DNA from 2 places in the Bradyrhizobium ottawaense genome. Region 2 is predicted to be linked to the other one. Evidence: predicted binding sites of a transcription regulator. Region 2 holds the regulator's gene; the other holds the start of a gene.

Region 1 (12,362 bases), 110 kb from region 2:
CCTCCGTCGAGTATTTCTCGACGCCGCTCTGGTCGGTCCATTTGCGGGTCTGCAGCGCGCCCTCGATGTAAACCTTCGCGCCCTTCTTCAGGTACTGCTCGGCGACCTTGCAGAGCCCTTCATTGAAAATCACGACCCGATGCCACTCGGTCTTTTCCTTGCGCTCGCCGCTGTTCTTGTCGCGCCAGGTCTCGGAGGTCGCGATGCTCAGATTCGCGATCGGCCGCCCGTCCTGGGTGCGGCGGATTTCAGGATCCTTGCCGAGATTTCCAACCAGAATGACCTTGTTGACGCTTCCCGCCATCGCCGCTCTCCACTCCGAATGCCACTGAATTTCCTAAGGCCGAGCGCGCTGCTGCGTTCCTCTGCGCCCTGTTAAGGCGACCCTATACGCTTGCAGGGGCTGCTCAGCCCGTCACCCCCAAGGTTATCCCCACATATAGCACCGACCGGCGGTCTGTTCCAGATTTGTTCCTGCAGAAATCGCCACCAAATGTGGAGACGGGATGGCGTCTAAATGGCGATGTGATGGCAATTGGGATGGAACCAAATCGGGTTCCCGTGAACGGCAAAAATCACTTAACATTCATTAAGTTAGAGGTAGGTCGATTACACCCAACTGTTGCACTCCGGGCACGGACTCTGCCGCAGAATCGAGCTATCGTCGTGCTTGGAATTGATGCAATGGGCCTCGCGCCTGATAGTCCGCCTTGGGGAACTCAGAGAGGCGGACACGACTGGGGAGATTACAGTGAAGAAGATTTTGATTGGCTTTGCCGGCGCGGTTGCGCTGACCCTCTCGGCTCCGGCCGGTGCTGCCGACCTTGCAGCCCGTCCCTATACAAAGGCGCCGATCGCGCCCCCCGCTCCGATCTATACCTGGACCGGTTTCTACATTGGTGTGCAGGGCGGTGGTGCCTGGGGCCGCAGCGACGAAACCTTCTTTGGCGGTCCGAATACGGCGATCTTTGCTGGAAGTCAGAACTACGACACCACCGGCGGCTTTGTCGGTGGCGTAGTCGGCTACAACTGGCAGGCGGCCAATTGGGTGTTCGGCATCGAGGGCGACTATCATTGGGCTGACATCAACGGACGTTCTGCCGAGATCAATGCCGGCCTCGGCGACACCTATTTCACGAGAATCCGCGGCTTCGGCGACATCAAGGGCCGTCTCGGCTACTCGACCGGCCCCGCTCTCTTGTTCGTCAGCGGCGGCGCTGCGGTCGGCGACATTCAGCATCGCTACGATGGCATCCCCGGAAACGTCTTCATCCAGAACAACACCCGCTGGGGTTGGACCGTCGGCGCCGGCGCGGAATACATGTTCGCTCCGAACTGGTCGGCCAAGGTCGAATACAACTACATCGATTTCGGCAAGAGCACGATTCAGTACAGCCCCGTCGTGACCAACCGCTCCGAGTGGACCGATACCGTTCACACGGTCAAGGCAGGTGTGAACTATCACTTCAACTGGGGTGCGCCGGTCGCCGCGCGCTACTGATATCCATCTGATATCATTGACGTCTAAGGCCGGCCTCGCGCCGGCCTTTTTCGTTTGGCGCGACATGAACGGGAGGCAATAAGTCAGTAACCATCACCTTTTCGACCGCTGTGGCTTTTCGGAGACACAACTTGCGGCTTTGGTGGTGTAAGTACGGCGTCAGTTGGGCCGTTGAGTCCGCTGCCCTTCCGGTCAGGAAGGCAACAACAGAAACTGGGACTGGGATTAGTTGAAAATGAAGAAGGTTTTGTTGGCTTCGGCCTGTTTGTTCGCTCTCGCTGCGCCCGCCTCGGCGGCCGACCTCGCAGCCCGCCCCTACACCAAGGCTCCGATCGCTCCGGCGGCGGCCGTCTACAACTGGACCGGCTTCTACCTCGGTATCGTCGGTGGCGGCGCCTGGGAAAGCGCTTCCGGCGACCCGAAGATGAAGGGTGGCTTCGTCGGTGGCACCGCCGGCTACAACTGGCAGACCGGCAACGTCGTGTTCGGCATCGAGGCCGATGGCTCCTGGGCTGACGTCAGCGCCTCGGCGACCGCTCTCGGCCTCACCGTGTCGTCCAAGACCGACGCGCTCGGCACCGTCCGCGGCCGCATCGGCTGGGCCGTCAACAACGTGCTGTTCTACGGCACCGGTGGTTACGCCTGGATCGACAACAAGGTCAGCGTCAGCGCGCTCGGCGTGACTGTCTCCGACAGCAAGTTCCACTCGGGCTGGACCGTCGGCGCCGGCGTCGAGGCGTTCTTCGCTCCGCAGTGGTCGGTCAAGGGCGAGTACCTCTATCGCAGCCTCGGTGGCGAGACCTACTTCTCCGGTCTCGGCGCTCCGATCACCACCGGCACGCTCAACTTCCACACCGTGCAGGTCGGCGTGAACTACCACTTCGGCGCCCCGGTGGTTGCCAAGTACTGATCTGCGAAGCACTGATCACTACCGACGTCACATCGTCACGAAAGGCCGGCCTCGCGCCGGCTTTTTTGTTTTTTCGCGCGCCAACCGGCTCGCTCGCGTTTTCGGAGAGATGTGGCGCCCGGGTGACACAACCTTTGGCTTTAATGGTGTAAAGCAGTGACATTAGTCGGGTCATAGGTCCGCTGGCTCTTCCGCTTTCCGGAAGGTCAGAAAGAGAAACGGAACTGGGGAATGGATATGAAGAAGCTTTTGCTGGCTTCGGCCGGTTTGTTCGCACTCAGCGCGTTGGCACCGGCCTCGGCGGCCGATTTGGCGGCCCGCCCCTACACCAAGGCTCCGGTCGCGCCGATCGCGATGTACAATTGGAGCGGTTTCTACATCGGTATCAACGGCGGCGGCGCCTCGAGCCGCAATTGCTGGGACGTCAACAACATCTTCGGTGTTGCGGGTCCGGACACGGCTGAAGGCTGTCACAATGCGACCGGCGGCGTCGTCGGCGGACAGGTCGGTTATCGCTGGCAGTCGGCCAACTGGGTGTTCGGCCTTGAAGCCCAAGGCGACTGGGCCAACCTGAAGGGCTCGAATACGAGCGTGGTGCTTGGGCCGCTGGTCAACCAGACCAAGATCGACGCGCTTGGCCTGTTCACCGGCCAGGTCGGCTATGCCTGGAACAACGTGCTCTGGTACGTGAAGGGTGGCGCGGCCGTCACGCACGCCAAATATAACGGCCTGCTGGGCGGCGTGGTCCTCGACAGCGCAAGCGAGACGCGCTGGGGTGGCGCGGTCGGCACCGGCATCGAATTCGGCTTCGCACCGAACTGGTCCGTGGCGATCGAATACGACCATCTGTTCATGGGCAAGCGCAACAACTCGTTCACGATCCTCGGCGTCAACGACCGTATCGATCGGATCAAGCAGGACGTCGACATGGGCACCGTCCGCCTCAACTACACTTTCGGCGGCCCCGTGGTCGCCCGGTATTGATCTGAAGTCCTGATCGCTACCGACGTCCCATCGTCACGAAAGGCCGGCCTTGCGCCGGCCTTTTTGTTTTCGCGGCAGCTTCCCGCGCAGTTCCGCACAGCAACTGCTGCCAGATGCCGCCAGCGCGCCAACATTCCGTTGACGATTCGCAAGTCCCACTGGAAATCCGTCTCCGTTCTTCCTACGTTCGCTGACAACCCCATCGGCGCCGATCCCGGTTCCGGGCGAGCGCGCCTTTTTTATTGGCGCGGTCGCGCACCCATGGGATTCCTTGAGGGCAACTCGGATGGATGAAGTGATCAAGGCGAAGCGCCAACAACAGAACGCGGGCTCCAGCCTGCGCGCAATTACGATCCGTGGCGCGCGCGAGCACAACCTCAAGAACATCGACGTCGAGATTCCCCGCGACAAGCTGGTGGTGTTCACCGGCCTCTCCGGCTCCGGCAAATCCTCGCTCGCCTTCGACACCATCTACGCCGAGGGCCAGCGCCGCTACGTCGAATCGCTGTCGGCCTATGCGCGCCAGTTCCTCGAGATGATGCAGAAGCCTGACGTCGACCAGATCGACGGCCTGTCGCCGGCGATCTCGATCGAGCAGAAGACGACGTCGAAGAACCCGCGCTCCACCGTCGGCACCGTCACCGAGATCTACGACTACATGCGCCTGCTCTGGGCCCGCGTCGGCGTGCCCTATTCGCCGGCCACGGGCCTGCCGATCGAAAGCCAGACCGTCTCGCAGATGGTCGACCGCGTGCTGGCGCTGCCCGAGGGCACCCGCCTCTATCTGCTCGCGCCCGTCGTGCGCGGTCGCAAGGGCGAGTACCGCAAGGAGCTCGCCGAATGGCTCAAGAAGGGCTTTCAGCGCGTCAAGATCGACGGCACCTTCCACGAGCTTGCGGAAGCGCCTGTTCTCGACAAGAAATTCCCGCACGACATCGACGTCGTGGTCGATCGTATCGTGGTGCGCGCCGACATCGGCCAGCGCCTCGCCGAGAGCTTTGAGACCGCGCTGAAACTCGCCGAAGGCCTCGCCGTCGTCGAATTCGCCGACGCGCCGGCGGCGGCTCCCGCCGAGGAAAAGAAGAAGACCGCCAAGATCCACGACAAGAGCGGACCCGAGCGCATCCTGTTCTCGGAAAAGTTCGCCTGCCCGGTCTCTGGCTTCACCATTCCCGAGGTCGAGCCGCGCCTGTTCTCGTTCAACAACCCCTATGGCGCGTGTCCGGCCTGCGGCGGCCTCGGCGTCGAGCAGCATGTCGACGAAGACCTCGTCATCCCCGACAAGGAGCTCGCGATCGGTAAGGGCGCGATTGCGCCCTGGGCCAAATCGTCGTCGCCCTATTACGTGCAGACGCTGACTGCGCTCGGCAAGCACTACAAATTCACGCTGACCACCAAGTGGAAGGACCTGGCCAAGAAGACGCAGAACGCCATCCTCCACGGCTCCGGCGAGGACGAGATCAAGTTCTCCTACGAGGACGGGGTGCGCTCCTACGACACCAAGAAGCCGTTCGAGGGCGTCATCACCAACATCAACCGCCGCTATCGGGAAACCGAGAGCGAGTGGGCGCGCGAGGAGCTGGCGAAGTATTTCCACGACGTGCCCTGCGAGGGCTGCAAGGGCTTTCGGCTCAAGCCCGAGGCGCTCTGCGTCAAGATCGGCGGCAAGCATATCGGCGAGATTTCCGAGCTGTCGGTGAAGGGCGCCGGCGCATGGTTCGAGACCGTGCCCGAGGCGCTCAACGCGCAGCAGAACGAGATCGCCGGCCGCATCCTGAAGGAGATCCGCGAGCGTCTCACCTTCCTGCTCGACGTCGGCCTCAACTACCTCACCCTCTCCCGCTCCTCCGGCACGCTGTCCGGCGGCGAGAGCCAGCGCATCCGCCTGGCCTCGCAGATCGGCTCGGGCCTGACGGGCGTGCTCTACGTGCTGGACGAGCCCTCGATCGGCCTGCACCAGCGCGACAACGCGCGCCTGCTCGACACCCTCAAGCGGCTGCGCGACCTCGGCAACACCGTGATCGTGGTCGAGCATGACGAGGACGCCATCCTGCTCGCCGACCACGTCCTCGACATCGGCCCCGGCGCCGGCATGCATGGCGGCAACATCATTGCCGAAGGCACGCCCGCCGAGATCATGCGCAACCCGAAATCGCTCACCGGCAAGTACCTGACCGGCGAGCTCGAGGTCGAGGTGCCGGAGCGGCGGCCGCCGAACCATCGCCGCACCATCAAGGTGGTCAATGCGCGCGGCAACAATCTCAAGAACGTCACCGCCGAAATTCCGCTCGGCCTGTTCACCGCCGTCACCGGCGTGTCCGGCGGCGGCAAGTCGACGCTGCTGATCGACACGCTCTACAAGTCCATCGCCCGCAAGCTGAACAATGCCAGCGAGGGTGCGGCCCCGCACGACCGCATCGAGGGCCTCGAGCACATCGACAAGATCATCGACATCGACCAGTCGCCGATCGGCCGCACCCCGCGCTCCAACCCCGCGACCTATACCGGTGCCTTCACGCCGATCCGCGAATGGTTCGCCGGCCTGCCCGAATCCAAGGCGCGCGGCTACGAGCCCGGCCGCTTCTCCTTCAACGTCAAGGGCGGCCGCTGCGAGGCGTGCCAGGGCGACGGCGTCATCAAGATCGAGATGCACTTCCTGCCCGACGTCTACGTCACCTGCGACGTCTGCAAGGGCAAGCGCTACAACCGCGAGACGCTGGAGGTGCTATTCAAGGGCAAGAGCATCGCCGACGTCCTCGACATGACCGTCGAGGAAGCCGCCGAGTTCTTCAAGGCGGTGCCGCGCGTGCGCGAGACGTTTCAGACCCTGCACCGCGTCGGGCTCGATTACATCCACGTGGGCCAACAAGCGACGACCCTCTCGGGCGGTGAAGCCCAGCGCGTCAAGCTCGCCAAGGAGCTGTCGAAGCGCGCCACCGGCCGCACGCTCTACATCCTGGACGAGCCCACCACCGGCCTGCACTTCCACGACGTCAAGAAGCTCCTGGAAGTGCTGCACGAGCTCGTCGCGCAGGGCAATACGGTCGTCGTCATCGAGCACAATCTCGAAGTCATCAAGACCGCCGACTGGGTCATCGACCTCGGCCCCGAAGGCGGCGACGGCGGCGGCGAGATCGTCGCCTGGGGCCCGCCGGAGGACATTGCCAAGGCGCCGCGGAGCTACACGGGCAAGTTTCTGGAGCCGGTGCTGAAGAAGGCGAGGAAGCCGAAGCGAAGGAGCACGAGCGAGGCGGCGGAGTAGCAGCCTCTCCGCGGCTTCCCATTATGTCATTTGCTCGTCGCCGGGGCTAAGAACTCCGGCGGCACTGTATCGGTCAGCCAGACCCCATTGTCGGCGCGATAGAACTTGAAACCGCGCGCATACATGCCGCCGGCATCGACCTTGAAGATGTGGGGCTTGCCATGGCGCTGCCCCACTTGCCGCGCGGTCTCCTCATCGGAGGACAGGTGCACTTGTTGGCGCGCCTGCGGTTTCAAGCCCTCCGCGAGGATCGCTTCGACAAATCGCGTCGCCGTCCCGTGGTAGAGGACTGAGGGCGGTTCTTGGGGTGGCAAGCCGAGCTCCACCGATACAGAGTGCCCTTGGGCGGCCCGGATCTTCAGTCCGTCGGCTGATAGCGAAAATCGCTTCTTGTCGCTGCTTGCGACGACGCCGAGCAGGTCAGCTCGGTCAAACATCGTCCCTGTTGCATTGGCTTTCTCAAGCAATTCGTCAATATTGACCCAGCCCTCGGCACTAAGCGTCAAGCCGATCTCATCGGGCTTGTGTCTCAGCACGAAGCTCAAGAACTTGCTAAGTTGAATCTGATCGACCGGCATCTTTGTCTTCCTGCTTCCGTCTTGTACATCCGGCCACTTAGCTCGACCAGACTCCCCTTCCCCCATGCCCTACACCCTCGCCATCTTCGATCTCGACGGCACGCTGGCCGACAGCTTCCCGTGGTTCCTGCGCACCGTCAACGACATCGCCGACCGCTTCGGCTTTCGCCGCGTGCGGGATGAGGACGTCGAGGGACTGCGGCATGCCTCGACGCGCGAGATCCTCAGCCACCTTGAGGTACCCTTGTGGAAGCTACCGGCAATCGCGCGGCATGCGCGGCGGCTGAAGGGAGAGGCAGCTAGCGAGATCCCGCTGTTTGGAGGTGTCGAGACCATGCTGCGGACGCTGGCGGACAACGGCGTGCAGCTCGCGCTGGTGACATCGGACAGCGAGGCCAATGCGCGCGAAAAGCTTGGCGAGGCCGCCGCGCTGTTTTCGCATTTCGACTGCTCGGCATCGCTGTTCGGCAAGCCCGCGAAATTCCACCGCGTCATCCGCCGCGCCGGCGTGGCGCCAAACCAGGTCGTCGCTATCGGCGACGAGGTCCGTGACATCGAGGCAGCGCGCAGCGTCGGGATTGCCTGCGGCGCAGTGTGCTGGGGCTATGCGGCCCCGGCGGCGCTGCGCGCGCACGGGCCGGATCACGTGTTCGAGCGGATGGACGAGATTGCGGACGTGTTGTGTAATCGTAGGGCGGATTAGCGAAGCGTAATCCGCCGACCGATCGTCGATGCAAGATGGCGGATTACGCTTCGCTAATCCGCCCTACACACCCTACACACCCTACTCCGTCCTGCGCAGGAACACCCCGAACGCCCTTGGGCCGTCGCCGGTCTTGATCTCGCCGATCACCTTCAGATCAGTCGCGTCGATGATGCTTAGCGTGTTGCTCTCCCAGCAGGCGACGATGACGCGCTTGCCGTCGGCGGTCGCAGCGATGCCTTCGGGATAGTCGCCGACATTGATGCGCTTGACCGGCTTCAGGCTCGCCAGATCGAACACGCTGACGGTGCCGCCATATTGGTCGGTGACGAAGCCCCGGCCCAGCGTCAGCGCCACCGCATAGGGGCGCATGCCGACCGGCACGCGGCCGACCTCGCGGCCAGCGGCGATGTCGATCACGGAGACGTCGTCGGAGCCGACATTGGCGGTGTAGGCGCGCTTGCCCTCGGCATCGATGGTGACACCGAATGGTCGGGTGCCGACCTTGACGGTCGCCTTGCGCTGGCGCGTCGCCGTGTCCACGACCGAGACGATGTCGTCGTCGCGGTCGGCCGAGAGCAGCAGCCTGCCGTCCGGCGTCACCGCCAGGCCCGATGGCGAGGCGCCGACCGCGATGCTGGCCGTGACGCTGCGGCTCGCGGCGTCGATCACCCGCACCGCAGCTGCATACCAATCGGCGACATAGACGGTGCGGCCATCGGGCGCCACGGCAATGCCGAGCGGCCCGCCGCCGACCTCGATCCGCCCGACCACCTGCCGGGCTGCGGCGTCCACCACCGTCACCGCCTTGGCGTCCGGGCTCGTCACATAGGCAAAGCGGTCGTCCGCGCTGACGGCGACGCCGGCCGGCTTGCCGCCGATCGGGATGGTCGCGACGCTACGCGCGGCGGCGAGATCCACGACCATCAGATCGTCGCTGAGCTGGTTGGTGACGAACGCCTCCTCGGCAGCGGCGCTGCCGAGGCTGGCATGACAAAGGCTGGCGGCGAGCGCCGCCAGAACCAGCATCCGCACGATCAGCTACCGCTCTCGATCTTCTTCTTCAGGGCTTCGAGGCCGGCCTTGTAGAGCCCGCTCACCGCCTTCACCGCGGCCTCGTCGCTCAGCTCCGGCGGCGGATCGTTGTTGGGAAAGCCGCGGTAGAATGCCCCGGCCCATTCCAGCTTGGACTTGCCGTCGGAAGCCGGCGACACCGTCAACGTCGAGGAATAATTGGTCACCGGCAGCACCTTCACGTCGACCTTGGTGATCCGGTACGAATAGCTCATCATGTCGGGCTCGTATTTGTAGAGCTCCTCATCGACAGTCGCCCCGCCCGTCAGCGTCAGTTGGCGCGTCGCGCCGATCTCGTTGCCCTTCTCGCCGGTGGTCTTGGTGACAGGCGGAAGCCAGCCCATGTCCTGGAAGTTGCGGATCGCGGCCCAGACCTTGTCCTGCGGCGCGTTGATCTCGATGGATTCCCGCACCTTCTGCCGGGTCGGCCCATGCGCCCAGGCCGCCGGTGAAAAAAACGGCCCGAAGGCTGCCGTCAAGCCTGCCGCCCCACACACAGCCAGCGCGCCAGCCACAGCCGTGCGCCGTCCAATCGTCACCCTCATCTCGTTTCCTCTTACGTCCAGTTGATCGTGCGCGACTTGGAATGCGCGCTGCGGTCATCCTAGCGCATTTTGGGGCCGAGGGGAGACCGGTTCGTGGCGCCGTTGCGGCGGAGCCCGGCGCGACCCACAAGCCCTTGCGCGACCCGGCGGGCAAAACACCCACGGGAGGGTCAACACCGCCAAACCGAAATATTTCTCTTTATCAGAATTTCGGATTATAGTATAGACGATCATCCCAACCCGGCCGAGGGGCGCAACGCGATCGTCACGACACGCGGGATGGGACGTGGTGGACGCAGGCGGCGTCGGCGCGAAGGTGGTTTGCAGGGCGGGTCACACCGTGAGCAAGGACTAACGCGCACACGACCGGTGCAGCCTGCGTACGGCAAAATCGTGTGGTCCTGGCGCCCGGGGTCTGTGCGCCAAGTGTTGCGGTGATGTCGCGGGCCCGACCGGGTGCGCGCATCAGCCATCCGCAAGGCGACGGGGGCAATAGTGCATCGCTCCCCGGGGAGAGCACGACATAAGCCGTAAACCCACTGCGCAGGGAAGGCCGGATGTTTGGCTACACCTGTATGCCGCTGTGCAGCTTTTTAAGCACACGCTTTCGCACAGTGGACCGCGGGTGCCAGCCGGCACCCGGCCTTCCCTGCGCCCTCGGCACTTTTGAGGGTGGCAACTGAAGCAAAAGCTCGGGCACGATGTGCCGCGAGGATGAAAGCCTGTGCCAGACCTTCACCGACAGTCTCGTGCCCCGGACGCGGCGCAGCACGAAGTGATGCGCAGCAGAGCCGGGGCCCACGCCGCAACGACACCTGCGGCTCCTGGGTCCCGGCTCTGCGCCGCAACGCTCACGCGTTGCAGCTTGTCCGGGACACCAGAGCGGAAAATGCCGCTACTCCACCTACCGTCATTGCGAGCGCAGCGAAGCAATCCAGACTGCCGCCGCGGAAAGATCCTGGATTGCTTCGTCGCAAGGGCTCCTCGCAACGACAGCGGAGAGAACAGCCGTCAGACACGTTCAGCTATTCCTCCAGCGTCGCCTCCACAAACCCGCGCGGGTCAGCACAAAACTCCCGCATCAACCGGTAATGATCCGTCTCCTCGACCGTCACCGGCTCCAGCCCATATTTCGCCAGCCGCAGCAGCCGCGCATTGGGATACGCCATCAGCATCGGCGAATGGGTCGCCATGATGACCTGGCAGATCCGGGAATCCTCCATGCGTCGCAGCAGCTTCAAAAACTCGATCTGGCGCGCCGGCGACAACGCCGATTCCGGCTCGTCGAAGATGAAGATGCCCTGGCGCTGACAACGCTCCTCGAAGAAGCGCAGGAAGCCTTCGCCGTGGGAGTGCGACAGGAAATCGGGACCGGCCTGGCCGGCATCACGCGCGGCCTTGTCCAGATACCGCGCGACCGAGAAAAAGCTCTCGGCACGAAAAAACCAGCCATTGCTGATCTTCGGCAGCCAGCTCGCGCGAAGCGCCTTGCCGAGCTGGCCGCCCATCTTCTCGCGCGCCTCGGAATGGTCGACCGGCATATAGCCCTTGCCGCCGCCGGCATCGTCGTAGCCGGCGAGTGATGCGATGCCCTCGAGGATCGTCGACTTCCCGGTGCCGTTCTCTCCAACGATAATCGTGATGGCAGCGTCGAAATTGAGCTCGAAATCATCCGGGAAGATGGGCAGGCAAAACGGATAGGCCTCGCGATCGTGAACTTTCGACGGGTCGAGCCAGACCCGCTTCAGATACGGTGCCGGCAGGTTGATCGTGCGATGACCTCGCCGGCTCATGGTCGTCTCTCCGTCCGTTCCGCCACCGGCGATCTCAAACCGGAACGTAACGGGAACAATGATGCCGCGCAAGTGGCAGGGGCTCCCGGCGCGAGCCCCGGTCGCAACCTAGTCCAGCGCCTCCAGCACCAGCTCCATCGTCATCAGCACGGGATTGTCGCCGCGGACCAGCCGCCCCTCCGCCAAGCCGCCGGTGTAGTCGACCAGCGCGACGTCGAGCGCCGCTTCGATCGCACCGGAGTGCCCGGGCGCGATCAGACCGGCCGTCACCGCAAGCTCGGTCGCAAACGGCTCGGTCACGCCGCCATGGCTGAAGCGCGCGCCGATGGTCGAGCCGACGCCACCATGGATCTTCGCGCGCGCGATGCCATGCGTGCGGCAGAAGTCTTCGAGGGAGCCAGCAAAATCCTGATTGGGGCGCAGCCGCAGCGCGAAGGCGCTGGCCGTGGTGCGCGCGCCGCTGCTCGCAGCCGCCACCGGCCCGAACAGCTTGAAATTGGTCTCGGGATCGGACTCGGCGGCGAACATCGCGCCATCAAGGCCGAAGGCCTCGACCTCGAACGGTTCGGCGACAACAGTCTCGTCCGGCAGCATGTGGCCACCGCTCGCCTTGCCGTCCGCCTCCGTCCACAGCCCGTGGCAGTGAAAGAACGGCACGCCGTCGCGCATGCCGAGCGTCATGCTCCCGAGCTTCGTGCGCGTCACGCCGCCGGGCCGGTACGTGTCGCTATAGAACGCCGCGTTCTCGCCGGTCTTCGACAGCGCCGGCATGACATAGGCGAACGGCCCGAGCGCGCCGTGCCGGAAGTTGAGCACGCCGCCGGCAAATCCCTCCGCCGCAAAGCCACGCCGCGCGGCTTCCAGCAGCGGCAGACCTGCCGGAAGCGTGAACGAGAAGGCGCGCCCCCTCGCCTCCACCCATTGAATGCGTTCCGCGATGGGCGCGCCCGGCTGCGTGATACTCCTCATCACCTGCGCTCAGCCTGTCTTCGTCTTGTCGAGATCGAGCAGC
Region 2 (12,362 bases):
ATGCGCGCGGCCGAGGCCGAAGTCCGATTCGGGCGCGGCGTTCGCCACAAGCTGGCTCGTCAGGACGACGAGCGCAGACAGGCCGACTCGACAACGAAGGGGCAGACCGAACATATCTCGCGCTCACCTCGACGATCAGAACGACGCAATCAAGGGCAGCAGGATCGTGTCTGCCGTCTGTTTCTGGCTCTCGTTCAATGACGCGTAGAGCCGCGTGAAGGCCTGGCGGGCCGACTTGATGGCCTCCAGACGCTCGGACAAATGCCGCTCGTAATGCTCCAGACGATCGGCGCTTCCCGACCTGTCATCCATCGCGAGCATCTTGCGCGCTTCCAGCAGGTGCTGCCGGCTCGAACGCAAGGCGTCGGCGACACCGTTCCAGTCGGCGGCCTGCTTGTCGCTGATCTGCAGCTCGGCCTTCAGGAAGGCGATCCGCCCCTCGATCCGCTCTGTCACATCCACGGGGCCGCTCATCGCACCGCAGCTGCCGGACGAACCCATCTGGCCGCGCATCATCTTCTCCATCATTTGCATCATCTGCATCATGCCGGAATTGTCCTGGCCTTGCGGCGGCATCTTCATCTTGTTGTCGTCGTTCATCCGACCGCCGCTCATGTTCTGCGGCTGCCCCGCTGGCTGACCCATGTTCATCTTGTCGCTGGAATCCGACGGGGCCGGCATCTTCGACATCTTGTCGTCATCCATCATCGCGGACTGCGTATGGCCAGCGGCGATCGCGGACGGCAGCCCAACCGGCCCCAGGGCAAGGACGGCAAAGGCGGCTGCGCTCAAGGCGAATTTTCTCGAAAGGTCCATGGTCTTTCTCCAGGGGTTTGATTCGGATGGTTCTCTGCTCATCGAGATCTGCGATGAGGACAGCGTGGGGCGGGTCAGGCCATATAGACGCGAAGCGCCGGCAACTCTTACGCACGGAGGTGTCAAAGGCCGCTGCGACCAACTCGGAAGTCGTCATTCGCCAGCCTCCCCGCGCTGCTCGGACGATCGGCTTCTGTCCACGCCTTTCGACCAGGTCCGGTAGTAGGCGACGCCCGTCATGATCCCGAGACCCGCGGCGCCAACGAGGATCTGAGCCAGAATTCCCTCCGATCCGAAATCGAGCAGGAAATGCGCGACGAACGACAGAAAGAGGCCGACACAGAACACGGACAGCGACTGCTGACCGCATCTGATCAAGGGTTGGAGCACCGGTGACCTCAGACCGGGCCAGTCGATCGGAATGAGCGAGACGACGATGAACACCAGGCTCGCCAGATGGATGACGCGATAAGGCCCCAGATTGGTCTTGTCGTTTGGAATGAAGACGGCGGCGAGCCCCTCGGGAATGTAGTCCCGCAGTCCCGGAACTCGTTCCGCCAGCGTCATCGCGAGCGCAAGGATCAGGAAGCCGCTACTGAGGACGAGCAGCGTGCGGGACGACAGCAGCCAGCGGCTTGCCGCCGCCCCTCCCAACGCCAGCCAGGCTCCGAATACGAAAAGCAGTTGCCAGGCGAACGGATTGAAATACCAGACTCCTGCCGGATAGGACGGCAGATTCAATTCGTAATGTCGGGCGGCCAGATAAAGACCGAGCGAGCCGATCATCACTGCATTGCGCCATCGCAGCATGAACCAGAGCACGACGGGAAACGCGGCCATCAGCACGATGTAGAGTGGCAGAACGTCGAGATTGAGCGGCTTGAACTTGAGTATCAGGCCCTGCGAGAGCGTCTCGACGGGAAAGTTCATGAGCGGCGCGACGTTGAACTGATCCATCAGATGAAGATCGTCAAAGCTGTGCGCGATGTAGTGCACGGCCGTGAGATAGACCAGGAACAACAGCAGGTGAGCGACATAGAGCTGCCACACCCGCCGCAGCAGCCGGGTTGCGCCGATGACGAAGCCACGCTCCATCATCATCGAGCCGAATACGAACGTCGCGGTGTAGCCGGAGATCAGCACGAACAGATCGGCGCCATCGCTGAAGCCGTAGTTTCGCGTCGTGCACCAGGCGAGCGCAGAATCTGGAATGTGCCCGAGAAAGATCAACCAGTTCGCCAGACCGCGAAACAGATCCAGTCGCACATCGCGCCGTTGCTTGACCAGCACCGACCTGATCGTGATCGTTTCCCACAACCGGAGAAACGCAACTTGCAAGGGCCGACCGGGGGCGTGAATGGTCTCGTCAGTCAACGGTGCGTTCTCCATCTCTGCGGTCAATTTTTGTCGGATCGCAACCGTGTCGCCGCTCATTCGCGCGGCACGCTAGGTTGCGTCATCGACGCAGGTTTGACGGACATCAAACCCGATCGGCGCACCAGCCAAATCTTTTTGTGATTCAAGCGCGTAATGAATCGAGGCGCCCGTCGTCCTCCACCGGAAGAGTCATCGGCCACGATATCTCTCGGCATGCTCGCGGGCTTTGCGCGCGACCTGCGATTTCTCGCAGCGGCGAGAATTTTTCTCTGTAAGAAGATCGACGTTTCTCGTCGCCTGCGGCAACACGGCGATCCGCGCAACGACGCTCGCGAGTGCGCGCGTCGACATTTGATCTTGCTCAACCTACACAATCAAGCTCCGGGTTTGGTTGCTGCTCGATCGAGCCACCGGGACTTGATTGACACCAACTCGACGAGATCAACAGGAGAAACCAGAATGAGTCACCGCAAGCTGATCGTCGCCGCCGCGATCATGTCGTTCGTTGCGTTGCCCGCCATGGCACAGACGAGCACGGCCGATGAGAAGAACGGCCATCACTACTCGGGCGGACCGAAGACCGAGGTCCCTCACCATATGGGCAAGAAAGAGAGCGACGGCGGGACGACCAGCGGATCTGGCGGCAGCCACCATTACGGCGGCGGACCGAAGACCGAAGTCCCGCATCACACGGGTCCGAAGAAGCAGCAATGACGATCGCGCAGTGATTCCGCCGCTCGCGAACGCCCAAAACGAATTCGCCCGGGAGCGGACATCCACTCCCGGGCGATATCGATCTCTGAAAGTCGAAGACCTTAGTTCGGCACCGCGGCCTTCGACGCGGGCTTGGCGGCCACCGCGTTGGCGGTGACGCCGTGCAGGAAGTCGTACGCGGCATGCAGGGCCTTGTCGTCCTCCTCCTTCGGCGGAACATAGGACTGCGATCCGGTCTGCTCGCCGCCCTCGCCGGCTGAGAGATGCCCGCGCATCTGGGACTCCGCCATGGTGTCCATGCGGCCCTTCAGCTCCGGCGGCACGTCCTGCAGGATCTCGATGTCGGGGGCGATGCCCTGGGCCTGGATCGAGCGGCCGGACGGCGTGTAGTAGCGCGCCGTGGTCAGCGCCAGCGCGCCATTGCCGGCACCGAGCGGAATGACCGTCTGCACCGAACCCTTGCCGAACGAGCGCGTGCCGATGATGGTCGCACGCTTGTGATCGTGCAGTGCGCCGGCCACGATCTCGGAAGCCGAGGCCGAGCCGCCATTGACCAGGACCACCAGCGGCTTGCCCTTGGTGAGGTCGCCGCCATGCGCGGTGAAGCGCTGGGTCTCTTCCGGACTGCGGCCGCGGGTCGAAACGACCTCGCCGCGCTGGAGGAAGGCGCTCGACACCGACACGGCCTGGTCGAGCAGACCGCCCGGATTGTTGCGCAGGTCCATCACATAGCCGGTGAGCTTCTCCTGCGGCACCTGCTTGGCGATCGCGGCGATCGCCTTCTTCAGGCCGTCGGTGGTCTGCTCGTTGAACGAGGTGACGCGGATATAACCGATGTCGCCGTTCTCGACGTGGAAGCGCACCGGGCGCACATGGATGATCTCGCGCGTGATCGCGACATCGAGCGGCGCGTCAGCGCCCTTGCGCACGATGGTGAGCTTGGTCTTGGTATCGACCGGGCCCTTCATCTTGTTGACGGCCTGCTCGAGCGTCATGCCCTGCACGGCCTCGCCGTCGATCTTGCTGATGAGGTCGCCGGACATCAGGCCGGCCTTCGAGGCGGGCGTATCGTCGATCGGGGAAACGACCTTGACGAGGCCGTCTTCCATGGTGACCTCGATGCCGAGGCCGCCGAACTCGCCGGAAGTGGTCTCCTGCATCTCGGTCCAGGCCTTCGCGTTCATGTAGCGCGAATGCGGATCGAGCGAGGTCACCATGCCCGTGATCGCGCCTTCGATCATCTTGGCGTTGTCGGGCTTCTCGACATAGCTCGCCTTGACGCGCTCGAACACCGTGCCGAACAGGTTGAGCTGGGAATAGGCATCGTCCGCGCTCGCTGCCGCCCGTGCCGCCCATACACCACCGTGCGGGCTGGCGACCAGAAGGGTGAGACACGCTCCGGTGAGCGCGCCCAGAGGGAACAGCAGGGTTTTCCGCATGGATGGGCTTGCCTTTTTGCTTGGCGGTTCGCTTGAGCTTGCTTGGGCTCGTCTCTCGAGACCTGGGAAGCACACTTGGGAGGCGCCATGCAATTGGCGATCCAATCCACTTTTCACAATACCATTCTGGTTTCTTCAAGGCCGGGATGCACCGCCGACCGGTACACCGCAAAAATCGCTTCGTTCGGGCCTAAACTTTTGGCAACGTTGCAGGACTGGCCCGCCCCCAAAGGGACCTAAAGGGGGAATCGGTGCGCCCGTCCACGCCGCGCAGCCATGCCATTTTAGGATGGTTTTGGAACGCTGGACGGGTTAGGCGATGACACAAGGCTTCAAATTCTCGGGAGGATAACAATGAACGAAGCACCCCGGATCCGGCCGGAACGGAACGTCGAGCTCGGCGCCAGCAACGAGCCGTTCCAAAACCTGCACGAATTCATTCGGAAAGCGCGGGCCAACCTCAACCAGAACGCCTGGGACTACATCGTCGGAGCCGCCGAGACCGAAACCACGATGCGCCGCAACCGCATGGCGCTGGACGAGATCGCCTTCCGGCCGCGGGTGCTGCGCGACGTCCGAAAGGTCGACGGCTCGGTTCAGCAGTTCGGCCGCAAAATGCGCCTGCCGGTGGTGCTCGCCCCCGTCGGCGCGCTCGAGATCTTCGACCCGGATGGCGCGGCGAGCGTCGCGCGCGCTGCCGGCACCTTCGGCGCGGCGCACATGCTGAGCTCGGTGTCCGAGCCAGGCCTGGAGCAGACCGCCGAAGCCGCACCCGATGCGCTGCGGCTCTATCAGCTCTATGTCCGCGGCGACGATGCCTTTGTCGCGGATGTCGTCAGCCGGGCCGAGAAGAACGCCTATGCCGGCTTCTGCCTGACCGTCGACACCGCCCATTACAGCCGTCGTGAGCGTGACATCGCCAAGCGCTACGTTCGCGAGAGCCGCCTGCGTGCCACCGGCGGCGATTTCCAGAAGGGCCTGGAGTGGCGGACCGTGAAGATGATCAAGGACAAGTTCAGAATTCCGCTGATCCTGAAGGGCATCGCCACCGCCGAGGACGCCCAGATCGCGGTCGATCACGGCGTCGAATGGATCTACGTCTCCAACCATGGCGGCCGCCAGCTCGACCATGGCCGCGGCGCCATGCATGTGCTGCCCGAGATCGTCGAGGCCGTGAAGGGCCGCGCCAAGATCATGGTCGATGGCGGCATCTGTCGCGGCACCGACATCGTCAAGGCGATCGCGGCGGGCGCGGACCTGGTCGGGATCGGCCGGCTGCAATGCTGGGCGCTGGCGGCGGCTGGCGAGGCCGGCGTCGCGCGGATGCTGGAGCTGCTGGAGGACGAGGTGCTGCGCTGCCTCGGCCTTTTGGGCGCCACGTCATTTGCCGAGGTCGACAAATCCTGCCTGCATCCGGCGACCGCCACCAACGCGCCGAGCGTGTTCAGCGCATTCCCGCTGTTCGACCACGATCCGTATCGATACTGAGTGAAAAGGACGCAATGACATCGCTCTCTCCCGGCAGCGCGGATGCGCTGCTGTTCGATCTCGGGCGCGTGGTGCTCGACATCGACTTCTCCAAGGCGATCGCCTGCTGGGCGGGACATGCCGGCTGCCAGCCCGAGGCCATCGTCGCGCGCTATGTGCGTGACGAGGCTTACCGGCTGCACGAGGTCGGCAAGATCAGCGACGAGGACTATTTCGCTTCGCTGCGTGCTTCGCTCGGCATCGGCATTTCGGACGCCCAGTTCCTGGAAGGCTGGAACGCGATCTTCGCCGGCGAGATGCCTGATATCGCCGAGCTGCTGCCGCGCGCGGCGAAACAGATGCCGCTCTATGCCTTCTCCAACACCAACCGGCCGCATGTTGACTATTTCTCGAAGGAATATGGCGAACTGCTCGGCCATTTCCGCGCGCTGTATCTGTCGTCCAGCATCGGCCTGCGCAAACCCGACGCGGAAGCCTTCGACCATGTCGTCGCCGCGATCGGCGTGCCCGCAGCACGTATCGTGTTCTTCGACGACCTCGCCGAGAACATCGAAGGCGCGCGGTCGCGCGGGCTGACGGCGGTGCATGTGACGTCGCCGCGCGACGTCGAGAACGCCTTGAAGGCATTGGGCATCTGACGATCTCCGCTCATCGGGAGGCGCCAACGTCGGGGCAGCCCTCCCGGAGCCAATTTTGCCCAAAATGAGGAACCAGAGCGCTTTGTGCATTTTTGTACGGAGTTCCGGGAACGGAATGGCCCCTTCCGGACTCTTGAGTCCGTTGGGACTTCTACACCGGACTTATGGACGTGCTGGGCAAAACCTATCTCACCAAGCAAGCCTCTCTCCTGCTTGAATTCGCAAGAACCACCTCGGATTCTGACCTTTCCGCCAAGCTGATCAGCAAGGCCGCCGACCTGAAATCCCAGGCCGATCCGCTGCCCGACAAGGATCAAGGGCCGAAGGCTCCCGACGTCGCGCTGGACGACGGGCCGGACCGGCCGAGCGGGAGTTGAGCGATGCCGGCCGTGGCACTCGTCATTCTCGTCCTCGCCATGGCCACCCTCCTGCCGATCGGCCTCGTTCTCTGGATCATGCCACGCCAAGCCTGAGCCTGCCTTCGATCCAGGGCCGGAAAGCGGCAAGATAAATCGTGCCCGCTCCGCATTTTTGCCTCTGCCCCCGCGCTCGGCTAGAAGACTGTCGGAACATTTCGTCCGAACGTGCCGAGCAGGAGTTTCGCCGTGGCCTTGATGCCGGTTTCCGACGCCCTTGCTGCGGTGCTGGCGGGTGCAGAGCCGCTGCCTGCAGAGATGGTTTCACTCGACGAAGCCTACCATCGCGTGCTCGCGCAGGACGTCGCTGCGCGGCGCACCCAACCGCCCCAGGCGATGTCGGCGATGGACGGCTACGCCGTGCGCGCGGCCGATGCGGCAACGATCGATTCCAGGCTGACGTTGATCGGTGAGGTCGCAGCGGGCCGTCCGTTCACGGAGAGGGTCGCCGCCGGCGAAGCCGTGCGGATCTTCACCGGCGGCGTCGTTCCCGACGGCGCCGACGCAGTCGTGATCCAGGAGGACACGATCGCCGAGGGCAAGCAAATAACGATCAAGGAAGCCGCGATCGTGGGTCGGCACATCCGCCCCGCCGGCGTTGATTTCCGCGAGGGTGACGTCCTCCTGCGCAAGGGAACCCGTCTGACAGAGCGCGATCTCGCCCTCGCCGCTGGAATGAATCACCCGCAACTCGCCGTCTGCCGTCGTCCGAAGGTCGCGATCCTCGCCACCGGCGATGAACTGGTGATGCCGGGCTCAACGCCCGGGCACGGCCAGATCGTCTATTCCAACGGCTATGCCCTGCACGCGCTCGCCCGCAGCGAGGGCGCCGAGACCATCGACCTCGGTGTTGCCGCCGATACGCTGGAGGCCACCACCGCCGGCATCCGCCGCGCGCGCGAAAGCGGCGCCGACGTCCTGGTCACGACCGGGGGCGCATCGGTCGGCGACCACGATCTGGTCCAGCAGGCGCTGAAGGACGAAGGCATCGCGTTGGCGTTCTGGAAGATCGCGATGCGGCCCGGCAAGCCGATGATGCACGGACGCTTAGGGACGATGAGCGTCATTGGCCTGCCCGGCAATCCCGTGTCGTCCTACGTGTGCGCCTTCCTGTTCATGGTACCGCTGATTCGCGCGCTGTCGGGCCGTTCGGTGATTCATCACCGTCGCGAGCGCGCCGTGCTGGGCCGCGATCTCGGCGCCAATGACCAGCGCGAGGATTATCTGCGCGCGCGCCTGGAGCTGCGCGACGACGGCACGCTCGTCGCCCTTCCCGTCAGCCATCAAGACTCCTCTCTGCTTGCGAATCTTGCTGCAGCACAGGTACTTCTCGTGCGCGCACCGCTTGCGCCAAAGGCCGAGGCCGGCAGCCCCTGCGAAGTGCTGCGGCTCCCCGTCTGAACTGCGCGGCCACACGCATTCGGCGAGTTTCGCTCTGTTCACGGTAAATTAAGCAGTTGCGGAACATGTATCGAACATATAGTGTCCGTTCATGATTTGTTTCGAGGATGTAGCGGCTTATCGCTGAACTCATCGTCTCGGAATCGAACGACATCAACCGGGGGACTTTGGTCGAGATGTTAACGCGCAAACAATACGAGCTTCTGCGGTTCATCAGCGAACGCTTGAAGGAAAGCGGCGTGCCGCCGTCCTTCGACGAGATGAAGGATGCGCTCGACCTGCGCTCGAAGTCAGGCATCCACCGCCTGATCACCGCACTCGAGGAGCGCGGCTTCATCCGCCGGCTGCCCAACCGCGCCCGGGCCATCGAAGTGATCAAGCTGCCGGAGCTCCAAGCTGCCGCCGGCAACCGACGCGGCTTCACGCCAAGCGTCATCGAGGGCAATCTCGGCAAGCTGCGCGCGAGCTCCAGCCCGTCCGCGGACGAGGGCGAGCGGCCCGTTGCGGTGCCCGTGATGGGCCGCATCGCGGCCGGCACCCCCATCGAGGCGTTGCAGACACGCAGCCACACCATCAGCGTGCCTCCAGACATGCTCGGCTCCGGCGAGCATTACGCGCTCGAAGTGCGCGGCGATTCCATGGTCGAGGCCGGCATCCTCGACGGCGACATGGCGCTGATCCAGCGCAACGAGAGCGCCGATACCGGCGACATCGTGGTGGCGCTGATCGACGACGAGGAAGCCACGCTCAAGCGCTTCCGCCGCCGCGGCGCCTCGATCGCGCTGGAGCCCGCCAATGCCGCTTACGAGGTGCGCATCCTGCCGCCGAACCGCGTGAAGATTCAGGGCAAGCTGATCGGGCTTTACCGCAAGTACTGATACCGGAGTCTTCAGCGCCTCGCGCGCGCCTTCGGTCGGCATCGCCGATCAGAGATTGGAGCGGATGATGGTCCGCTCCGGCTGGATAGTCTTTCTGGTTCTGCACAGATTGTCCGGCCCCTCCCCCTTTCGCGACATCCTCGGCAGGCCGCGGGAAGCAACATCGCTTCGCGGCCTTGCGAGTTCGAGGGGGACAGCCCAAATGCGCCGGATCGTTTGAGCGCAGCCGCAGCAACGCTGGTCGCATCATTCATGTCGGCTAGGACACGGCCGTGATCCAGAAAATCCGCAACAACCGCAATGCAGCGCGCACGCAGCCGAGCTGACGATACTCGGGCTGGCTGGTTTCGCCGGTCGTTGACGCGCGCCTGCCAAATGCACGGAAGCCGACTTTGTTCCTATCGAATTCGGAAAAGATGGAAAAGATAATGTGATCGGGGCTCGCGGATCCCAGCCGCAGATTTGCCTACAACCAAGCAGACCGTCACGTGCTTCCACTCTGGTAGGGGCCTGCGCCTCCAAAAGGGGTGCGGGTCGCTATCTCTGCATAGAGGAGCACCCGATGTGTGACTACAGCCTGCATGCCGTCGCGACGCGCCCCGCAGAAGTCGGCGAGACGATCGTCACGACAACATTCCGCGGCACCTCGACGCGCGGCTTCGCCTCCGAAGCCGATCTCTCCGTCGCGGTCTGCCTGCTGCCGGGAACGGAGCTCGCCTTCGCCGATAACGTCCGTTACGACAACCGCTGGATCTGGACGCGCACCGTCAACTCCCGCGTCGGCAAGTTCGGCAAGATCGATCCGCACATTCCCGATCGCCATCATGATGCGATCGAATTCCCGGACGGCAAATCCGTGCTGGTGACGCAGCTCGTCGAGGGCCAGCGCGCAACCGTGCTGCAACTGCCGGTGACCCAGCCGATCGGCGAGCGCGAGCACAAGCCGCAGATCATCGCCGACAGTCGCCCGACGGTCACGCGACTGCCGATCGGCTGACGCCCTCCGGCCCGGCGGGTCCGGGGCCAGGATTGAAATGCCGTCGCCGGCCGATGCCGGCGAGCCCGGTGGGTTTGTGTTTCACGAAATTCGATCGGCGAGCGCCGCCGCACCTCGTCGCCGCACGAAGTTTGGGCCGTCCTGCCTGAATTTTGAACCTCCGCTCCGCAGCCAAATGACCGATGCTGTCGTGGTTTGAGGCGGCGGACACGCTCGATGAAAACCTTTATTCGCGTCGTTGAACTCTGGGTGCCTGACCGGACGCGCATGCGGCTGGAATTCGGCGGCGGCCTCTACGACGAAGGGCTGTCCGCGTTCAAGGCCGTCAGCGAAGATCTGCACTTCGGATATGACGAGGGGCTTCCAGGCAAGGCCTGGGCCTGCGGCCATCCCGTCATCCTCACGAAATTCGCCAACTCCTATTTCAAGCGGACCGATCAGGCCGTCGCCGCCGGCCTCACCTGCGGCGTGGCGGTGCCGGTGTTTGCAGGCGAATTTCTGCAAGCCGTGATGGTGCTGTTCTGCGGCGACGACGAGGCGCATGTCGGCGCGATCGAACTCTGGCACAACGATCCTGATCTCTCCCACGAGATGGGCCTCGTCGACGGCTATTACGGCGCGGCGGACATGTTCGAATTCAACTCGCGCCACACTAAATTTCCTCGCGGCTTCGGACTTCCCGGACGCACCTGGAAGGCGGGCCTGCCGCTGATCATCAAGGACCTGCACGACGCCAAGAGCTTCCTGCGCTGGGAGGACGCAGCCAAGGTCGGGATCAATCTGGGTGTCGGCGTGCCCTACCGAACCGGCACCGACCAAACCTGGGTCCTGACTTTCCTCTCCGCGCAGGCAACGCCGATTGCGCGACGCTTCGAGATCTGGGTCCCGAACGAGGCCCGTTCGGCGCTGGTCTTTCGCGCCGGCGATTGCAGCGCGCAGACCGACCTTGCCGCCCGCTATGCCGCCAATTCCATTGCCAGGGGCGAAGGCAGCATCGGCGGCGCCTGGGCCGCCGGCATGCCCGCGCTCAACGACGATCTCACTCATGACGGCTCGATCGCGGGCTCTGAGGCCTGCGCAGCCGGGCTGAGCCGAATGGTGGCCCTGCCGGTCATCGGCAAGGCAAAGCTCGAAGCCGTGCTGGCCTGGTATCTGTAATCGATGGCGTCAATCGTCGGCCTGCAAGTCGGTCTCCGATGGCGTTGCGTCGCGGCTGCGGGGAGCCGCCTTCTGCGCAAGGCTGCCGTCGAAGTCACCTTCGCCCGCACCGGCCGGTAACCACGGGCGGTTCGTGCCTCTTGCCCTCACCGCCTGAACCGAAAAGCCGTCGCCACGCCGGGTCAATGCCAGCGCGCCCTGGCGAGCGAGCCGCTGCCGATCCACCACCATCGCCGCACAATCGGGCGGCGCGGGCCTTGACGTCACCACCAGTGCAGCCCGGTTGCAATCGTCCGCCAACGCGTCGATGCGCGAGGCCAGCGCGACCAGCCGTCCGTCTGCGAGCGGCGTTACGCAGCCCGACTCGTCGCACGATATGCCGCTCGCCAGCGCGCTACTGCCGGCATCGCGCGGATCGGCGTCGGCAGCCAACCACTCCCTCAGCACGAAATTGTCCTTGCCTGCCCTGATCAGATGCAAACGCCCGTCGCCGCCCCGCACCGCGACGCTCGCGCCGTCCCCGGCAATCAGGATATCGGGCTGCCGCACCGACAGCCCCCAGCCGATGGAAACCAGCAGCACGACGGCACCGCCCCAGCGCAACGGCGTACGCAACAGGCCCATCACGATGACCCCCAGGCTCGCTGCGATCAGCGGCGCGATGCCGAACGCCGGGATGCGGCCGACCGCGCCCGGCAATGCCGCCACCCAGCGCGAGACCGCGACCATCCAGTCGATGCCGATCCCCATCAGCCACCAGAACACGCCGTCGAGCCCGAACGGCGCTGCGAGCAATCCCAGCAGCCCCGCCGGCATCACCAGCGCCGAGACCACCGGCATCGCACCGAGATTGGCGAGCACGCCGTAGGGCGTGACGCGGTGGAAGTGGAAGGCGGCGTAGGGCGTGGTCGCAAGCCCGGCGATCAGCGAGGCCAGGAACAGCATCGCGATCTCGCGGCCGCCCCACATCGCGACGCGCGCGGTCGCCGAATGATCGGGTGAGGCAAACAGGTTCGGCATGCCGATCTGTACCAGCGCGA

Evidence for each region. Region 2 encodes LexA, which represses DNA repair genes until DNA is damaged. Its sites were predicted from a motif close to TGTTCNNNNTGTGTTCNG; they were not measured.
Region 1: uvrA (excinuclease ABC subunit UvrA) is a predicted target of LexA. The motif match lies at 3,569-3,586, and genes of this name have one in related genera.

The regions. Positions count from the first base shown of each region.
Region 1 is NZ_CP029425.2:4,197,149-4,209,510, reverse strand. Features, by position in the region: gene CIT37_RS20135 (single-stranded DNA-binding protein) at 1-304, opposite strand, end outside; gene CIT37_RS20130 (outer membrane protein) at 752-1,501, shown strand; gene CIT37_RS20125 (outer membrane protein) at 1,737-2,411, shown strand; gene CIT37_RS20120 (outer membrane protein) at 2,649-3,395, shown strand; gene uvrA (excinuclease ABC subunit UvrA) at 3,682-6,657, shown strand; gene CIT37_RS20110 (RNA 2'-phosphotransferase) at 6,684-7,235, opposite strand; gene CIT37_RS20105 (HAD family hydrolase) at 7,300-7,938, shown strand; gene CIT37_RS20100 (YVTN family beta-propeller repeat protein) at 8,020-8,973, opposite strand; gene CIT37_RS20095 (SRPBCC family protein) at 8,976-9,557, opposite strand; gene CIT37_RS20090 (AAA family ATPase) at 10,583-11,350, opposite strand; gene CIT37_RS20085 (PCC domain-containing protein) at 11,459-12,319, opposite strand; gene CIT37_RS20080 (acyl-CoA synthetase) at 12,329-12,362, opposite strand, start outside.
Region 2 is NZ_CP029425.2:4,082,568-4,094,929, reverse strand. Features, by position in the region: gene CIT37_RS19590 (FAD-binding oxidoreductase) at 1-114, opposite strand, end outside; gene CIT37_RS19585 (Spy/CpxP family protein refolding chaperone) at 136-816, opposite strand; gene CIT37_RS19580 (OpgC domain-containing protein) at 970-2,190, opposite strand; gene CIT37_RS19575 (hypothetical protein) at 2,653-2,907, shown strand; gene CIT37_RS19570 (S41 family peptidase) at 3,009-4,346, opposite strand; gene CIT37_RS19565 (alpha-hydroxy acid oxidase) at 4,701-5,834, shown strand; gene CIT37_RS19560 (HAD-IA family hydrolase) at 5,849-6,472, shown strand; gene CIT37_RS19555 (hypothetical protein) at 6,643-6,849, shown strand; gene CIT37_RS19550 (molybdopterin molybdotransferase MoeA) at 7,078-8,289, shown strand; gene lexA (transcriptional repressor LexA) at 8,466-9,167, shown strand; gene CIT37_RS19540 (hypothetical protein) at 9,730-10,164, shown strand; gene CIT37_RS19535 (GAF domain-containing protein) at 10,381-11,322, shown strand; gene CIT37_RS19530 (ComEC/Rec2 family competence protein) at 11,332-12,362, opposite strand, start outside.